DNA from 2 places in the Paenibacillus sp. MMS20-IR301 genome. Region 1 is predicted to be linked to the other one. Evidence: predicted binding sites of a transcription regulator. Region 1 holds the regulator's gene; the other holds the start of a gene.
The links. The regulator Rex, encoded in region 1, represses fermentation and respiration genes when NADH is low (regulators of the CRP and FNR family bind a similar motif). The targets are predictions, from matches to a motif close to TTGTGAAATATTTCACAA.

Region 1 (3,432 bases):
TGCTTGCCGTTCACCCATACATGCTCGACATCCTTGCCGCTGGCTGAATATACGGCATGTGACAAGAGATCCGTGTGCGGCAGCAAATGCGGCTGATCGATATCAATCGCGATGAAATCGGCCTTCATCCCCGCAGCAAGACGCCCGATATTATTCAGGAAAATAGACTGCGCCCCGTATTCTGTCGCCATCAGCAGCGCCTGCGGTGCCGGTACGGCCGTCGGATCACCGCTCACACCCTTGTGAATCAGCGCGGCCATCCGCATCTCCTCAAACATATCCAGGTTGTTGTTGCTGGCTGCACCGTCTGTGCCGAGTGACACCTTAACACCGGCTCTCAGCAAATCCGGAACACGGGCTACGCCGCTGGCCAGCTTCAGGTTGCTGCAGGGATTATGCGATACGCCGACATTATGGCGGGCAAGAATTCCGATCTCCTCATCATTCAGATGAACACCGTGGGCAACCAGGGACGGACGCGTGAACATGCCCAGCTTCTCAAGGTGTGCAACCGGACGGAGTCCGTAATCAGCCGCGTTCTGTTCTACCTCACGCAGGGTTTCGGACATATGCGTATGCATCGGCAGGTCCAGATCATGGGCAGCCTGTACAAACCTCATGAAGAACTCAGGAGGGCAGGTGTAAGGCGCATGCGGCGAGATCATCGAGGTAATTCTGCCGTCTGCCTTGCCATGCCAGTTCCGGGCAAAAGCAACCGCTTCCGCCAGCTTGTGGTTCTGCACCTCTTCGGGACACAGGCCGATAACGCCGCGCATCAGCACGCCGCGGATTCCGGACTGCTCCGTAACCTCCGCTACCCGGTCCATGTGGTCGTACATATCGAGGAAGGTGGTAGTGCCGCTCTTCAGCATCTCCAGCACGGACAGCGAAGTTCCCCAATACACATCATCACCGGTGAATTTCTCTTCCATCGGCCACATTTTTTCCTGCAGCCAGGCTTGAAGGACCATATCATCACCATACCCGCGGAGCAGCGACATGGCTGCATGGCCGTGTGTATTAATGAGACCCGGCATGAACAGCAGACGGCTGCCGTCGATGACCTGGAAATCCTCACCCGTTACAGGCTTAGCTTCACCTATGTACGTAATCAGATCATTTTCTATAGTCATATAACCGCTCAGCACCGGCTGGTCACTGCCCGGAACGAGGAAACGGCCATTCTCAATAACAGTTTTATTGCTGCTCATCTGCCACTTCTTCCTTTCCATCATGCAAATAATAAGCCAGACTCTGCAGATCGGTAGTGAAGTCGGCAGCGTGAATCCGGATGTTCGCCGGCGTCTTCAGAATGACCGGGGCAAAGTTCAGAATAGCCTCAATCCCTGAATCCACCAGGATATCCGCTACATTCTGGGCTTCGCTGTCCGGTACGGTAATGATCCCGATACGAATGCCCTGCGCGCGGATTGTATCACCAAGCTCATTCATCGGCTGTACGGTCAGAGAGTTGATCTGCTGGCCTACTTTAGGCTCGTAAGCATCAAAAATAGCCGTGATCTTCATCGTATCCTTCAGATAGGCATTGTAATTGGACAAGGCATGGCCGAGATTACCGGCTCCTACCAGCGCTACATTAATTTGCTGGTCCAGCTTCAGAATGTGGCGGATTTTCTCTATGAGATAAGAGACATCATAACCGATGCCCTTTCTGCCGAAATCCCCGAAATAAGCCAGGTCCTTGCGGATCTGGGCAGGGTTCAGATCAAGCTTTTGTCCCAGCTCCTGAGAAGAAACTGTAGAGATTTCACGTTTTTGGAGATCGTTCAGGAAACGCAGGTACACTGGGAGCCTGCGCACGACGGCCTCCGATATTTTATCCGATTTCATGTTTTCTCCTCCTAAAAGTTTTGTAAGCAAACGCTTCATTTATTAACTTCGTGCAAAACTTGCTTCGTAAGCATAGTCTTAGTTTGATAGCATTAAAAAAGTTGAACTTAAAGCTGAATTGTCACTGCGGTGAACATTTGGACTTCCGGCCGCTGTTGCCCCAAAATTTCTTAATTAATACCACTTTTAGCGGTATAAATCCGGTGGCAAAGGCGATCGCTATCGCTCCTACAGTTCCAAATTTCCCCTTCGATCCTTTTTGCTTTTCGTTAGTTATAGAAACCCTGCTCCGCTGCCGCGGCATCTGGTCAGCAGCAGCGACCGGGTCTTCGGGTAAATTAGGATCTATTAATAATATCAACCGGCAGCCGTTTATGAAACCCCGCCTTCATCAAGCCACTCTGCAATCCGCGGAACCATCTGCTCAGTCAGCATATGCTCCATCTTCGGACCGGGCAGTGAATACAGGAAGTATTTCCCGTAATAAGCTTCAATGACCCTGGTATCATATACAATAACAATGCCGCGGTCTTGTGCGGTGCGGACCAGCCGTCCAAAGCCCTGCTTGAACCGGATGACCGCCTGCGGAACAGACAGCTTCATAAACGGATTTTTCTTTTGGGCCTGCAGCAGCTCCGACTTCGCTTCGGCGAGCGGATGGTTCGGCGGCTGAAACGGCAGTCTGACGATAGCGAGACAGGTCAGTGCATCTCCGGGAATGTCTACCCCTTCCCAGAAGCTGCTCGTACCCAGCAGCACCGCAGCCGGGCTGTCCTGGAAACGGCGGATCAGCTTGCTCCGGCTACCGCCCTCCACCCCTTGTCCAAGCACTGAGATATCCTGCATTGCCAGGGCTTCCTTAAGCGGATCATACACCTGCCGCAGCATTTTGTATGATGTGAACAGCACCAGCATCCGCCCGCGCGTGGCTATAGCCGCTTCTGCGAGTGAACGTACCAGCGTATCAACGAACCGGGCATCCCCGATGCTGCCCTTCACGCTTGGGAAGTCACGGGGGATGACCAGCAGCGCCTGCTCCCGGTAGTTGAACGGAGACGGCAGCAGCGAAGTCATCAGCCGTCCTTCTTCTGCAGCTCCGCCCAGACCCAGATTATCAATCATGAACTGGAAGGATTTGTCCACCGACAAAGTGGCGGAAGTCAGAATAATACTCTTCTTCTTGTCGAAGAACAGCTCTCTGAGCTGTGTGCTGACATCGACCGGAACAGCGTACATCTGCAGTGACTTGCCGCGGTAATTGCCGCTTCCCTCCAGCCAATACACAATATTCTCATCGTTCAGCGTCATGAAGAACCGGATCTGCTCCCGGATGGATGCAAGGTCCTTGAACAGTCCGCCGATGTCAGTCACAAGGCTGTCTGAAGACGACTGGCTGTCCGTATCCCGCATCTCGCTGAGCATTTTATCACCCTTACGGATAATATCGCTCAGGCTGAGATGAAGCGTATTCTCCAGCGCAGCCAGTTCTTCCCACTCCTTTGGCTTCTTTCCGGGCAGCAGGCGCGCAACCAGCTGCCCGGCTTCTCCGGCCCCGGCATCGCTGCGCTCCGGCAGCAGGCC
Region 2 (3,432 bases), 230 kb from region 1:
AGATTTATTTCGAAAAGGGATCCACTCAGTACCTGGCCAAAATGCCTGATATCACTCGCGTAGCGATTATCACTGACCCTATGATGGTTAAACTGGGCTATGTTGAAAGAGTTGAGCACTATCTGCGTCAACGCCAGACTCCTGTAGCGATCGAAGTGTTCTCGGAAGTTGAACCGGATCCTTCGACTACTACAGTAGAAAAAGGTACAGCCATGATGAACAGATTCCAGCCGGACTGCATCATCGCACTGGGCGGCGGTTCCCCGATGGACGCTGCAAAAGGAATGTGGTTGTTCTATGAACATCCGGATGCTGACTTCAATGGTCTGAAACAGAAATTCATGGATATCCGCAAACGCGTATACAAATTCCCTAAGCTCGGCAATAAAGCCAAATTCGTTGCGATTCCGACAACTTCCGGTACAGGTTCCGAAGTAACTTCATTCGCAGTAATTACTGATAAGACAACAGGGAACAATACTAAGTATCCGCTGGCTGATTATGAGCTGACTCCGGATGTTGCAATCATCGATCCTGAGTTTGTATACAGCTTGCCAAGAACTGCAGTTGCCGATACAGGTATGGACGTATTGACTCACGCGATTGAAGCTTATGTTTCGGTTATGGCTAGTGACTACTCCGATGGTCTGGCAATCAAAGCCATTCAGCTGGTATTCCAGTGGCTGGAGAAATCCGCACTGACCGGCGACAAGCTGGCACGCGAGAAAATGCACAATGCTTCGACACTGGCTGGTATGGCTTTCGCTAACGCCTTCCTGGGTATCAACCACAGCTTGGCGCACAAGTGGGGCGGCCAGTACCACACCGCACACGGCCGTACCAACGCCATCCTGATGCCGCATGTCATCCGTTACAATGCCAAGAAACCTACGAAGTTCGCTTCGTTCCCTAAATACTCGCACTTCGTAGCTGACGAGCGTTATGCCGAAATCGCCCGCATTCTGGGACTGCCGGCCCGCACTACAGAAGAAGGCGTAACAAGCCTGATCAATGCGATCCGTGAAATGAACAAAAAGCTCGGTATCGAAGAATCGTTCTCGGCGCTTGGTTTCGATCCTAAGGACTTCGAATCCCGTGTTGATTACCTGGCTGACCGTGCATTTGAAGACCAATGTACAACTGCCAACCCTAAATTGCCGCTGGTATCCGAGCTTGCTGATGTATACCGCAATGCATTCTACGGCAAATTCGACAACTAACATCTGATTGTTTGGCAAAGAATGAGTTTATAGGTTAATATGGAACTGGATGGAAGTGACAAATATCACCGAAAGAGTGATATTTGTCACAGTCCTTTTTCAGAAAATAAACTAAAATGTTTATATAAAGAACGATCCCAGTTATGAAATCGCGATTGTGAATTTTATAACAACCAATATAACAATGGGATCACGAGACACGGGATCAACCTTCAAGCCCGCGATCTCTACAAATATGATAAATATAAATGGAGGGATTTAGCATGTCGGTGATTGAAAAAGATGTACAAGAAGTAAAGTCGGGTTGGAGAAGTTTTGTTAAAGGCAAATGGTCCAAAAAAGTTGACGTTAACGAGTTTATCGGTAAGAACATTAAGCCTTATGAAGGAAACGAAGATTTCCTCGTAGGTCCAACAAGCAATACAACTGAACTTTGGAAGATTATTTCCCAGCTCAGCAAGGAAGAAAGAGAAAAAGGCGGCGTATGGGATGTTTCCCTGGATACTGTCTCTACTATTACTTCCCACAAACCAGGTTACATTGACAAGGACAAGGAACAAATTGTCGGCGTTCAGACTGACGCGCCTTTCAGACGTTCCATTCAACCTTTCGGCGGTATTAAGATGATGATCGATGCTACTAAGGCTTATGGCTTCGAGCTTCCGCAAAACATCGTCGACATGTTCACGAACATCCGCAAAACGCATAACCAAGGCGTATTTGATGCATATACACCAGACATGAGAGCTGTGCGTAAATCCGGCGTAATTACAGGTCTTCCTGATGCTTACGGCCGCGGACGCATCATCGGCGACTATCGCCGTGTTGCTCTGTACGGTATTGATTTCCTGATCAAAGATAAGAAACAGCAACTGACCGAGCTTGAAGTGGATTCCATGACAGAAGATGTAATCCGTTTGCGTGAAGAGCTGTCCGAGCAGATCCGTGCCCTGGGCGAACTGAAGCAAATGGCTGCTGAACATGGTATGGATATTTCCAAACCGGCCAATAACTTCAAAGAAGCTACCCAATGGGTATACTTCGGTTATCTGGCAGCAGTTAAAGAACAGAACGGTGCGGCAATGTCCCTGGGCCGCGTATCCTCCTTCCTTGACATCTATGCACAACGTGACTTTGAAGAAGGTACCCTGACTGAAGAGCAAGCACAAGAAATTGTTGACCATTTCGTAATGAAACTGCGTATCGTGAAATTTCTGCGTACGCCTGACTATAACGATCTGTTCTCCGGCGACCCTACTTGGGTTACTGAATCCATCGGCGGTATGGCTGAAGACGGAACAACCCGGGTAACTAAGAACAGCTTCCGGTTCCTGCACACCCTGTACAACCTGGGACCTGCACCAGAACCAAACTTGACTGTACTTTGGTCTGAGAAGCTTCCTGAAGGCTTCAAGAAATTTTGTGCCAAAGTTTCTATCGAAACCAGCGCTATCCAATATGAGAACGATGATGTAATGCGTCCATACTGGGGTGAAGATTACGCGATTGCCTGCTGCGTATCCCCAATGCGTATCGGTAAACAAATGCAGTTCTTTGGCGCTCGTGCCAACCTGGCAAAAGCTCTGCTCTATGCAATCAACGGTGGTAAAGATGAGAAATCCGGCGCTCAGGTAGGTCCTGAATATCCGGCGATCACTTCCGAATATCTTGATTACAACGAAGTAATGAAACGCTTCAAACCAATGATGGAATGGCTGGCTAAGACTTACGTTAACACGCTGAACATCATTCACTATATGCATGACAAGTATTCTTATGAACGTATCGAAATGGCGCTGCATGACCGCGACATTCTGCGCACGATGGCTTGCGGTATCGCTGGTCTGTCCGTTGCAGCTGACTCGCTGAGCGCAATTAAATACGCTAAGGTTAAACCGATCCGCAACGAAGAAGGAATTGCGATTGACTTCGAAACCGAAGGTGAATTCCCTTGCTACGGTAACAACGACGACGCTGTCGACAGCATCGCGGTTGAATTGGTTGAAACCTTCATGACAATGATCCGCAAGAACAAAACTTACCGTGATGCGGTTCCGACTCAATCGGTACTGACTATCACTTCTAACGTGGTATACGGTAAGAAAACTGGTACTACTCCAGATGGACGTAAAAAAGGCGAACCGTTCGCACCAGGTGCTAACCCAATGCACGGACGCGACAAGAAGGGTGCACTTGCTTCTCTGAACTCTGT

Region 2: the regulator Rex is predicted to act here: its motif matches at 1,376-1,393, upstream of pflB (formate C-acetyltransferase).

What each region holds. Positions count from the first base shown of each region.
Region 1 covers NZ_CP135275.1:1,040,575-1,044,006, reverse strand. Annotated here, with positions in the region: gene LOS79_RS04465 (amidohydrolase) at 1-1,211, opposite strand, end outside; gene LOS79_RS04460 (redox-sensing transcriptional repressor Rex) at 1,198-1,851, opposite strand; gene dinG (ATP-dependent DNA helicase DinG) at 2,224-3,432, opposite strand, start outside.
Region 2 covers NZ_CP135275.1:808,018-811,449, forward strand. Annotated here, with positions in the region: gene adhE (bifunctional acetaldehyde-CoA/alcohol dehydrogenase) at 1-1,220, shown strand, start outside; gene pflB (formate C-acetyltransferase) at 1,484-3,432, shown strand, end outside.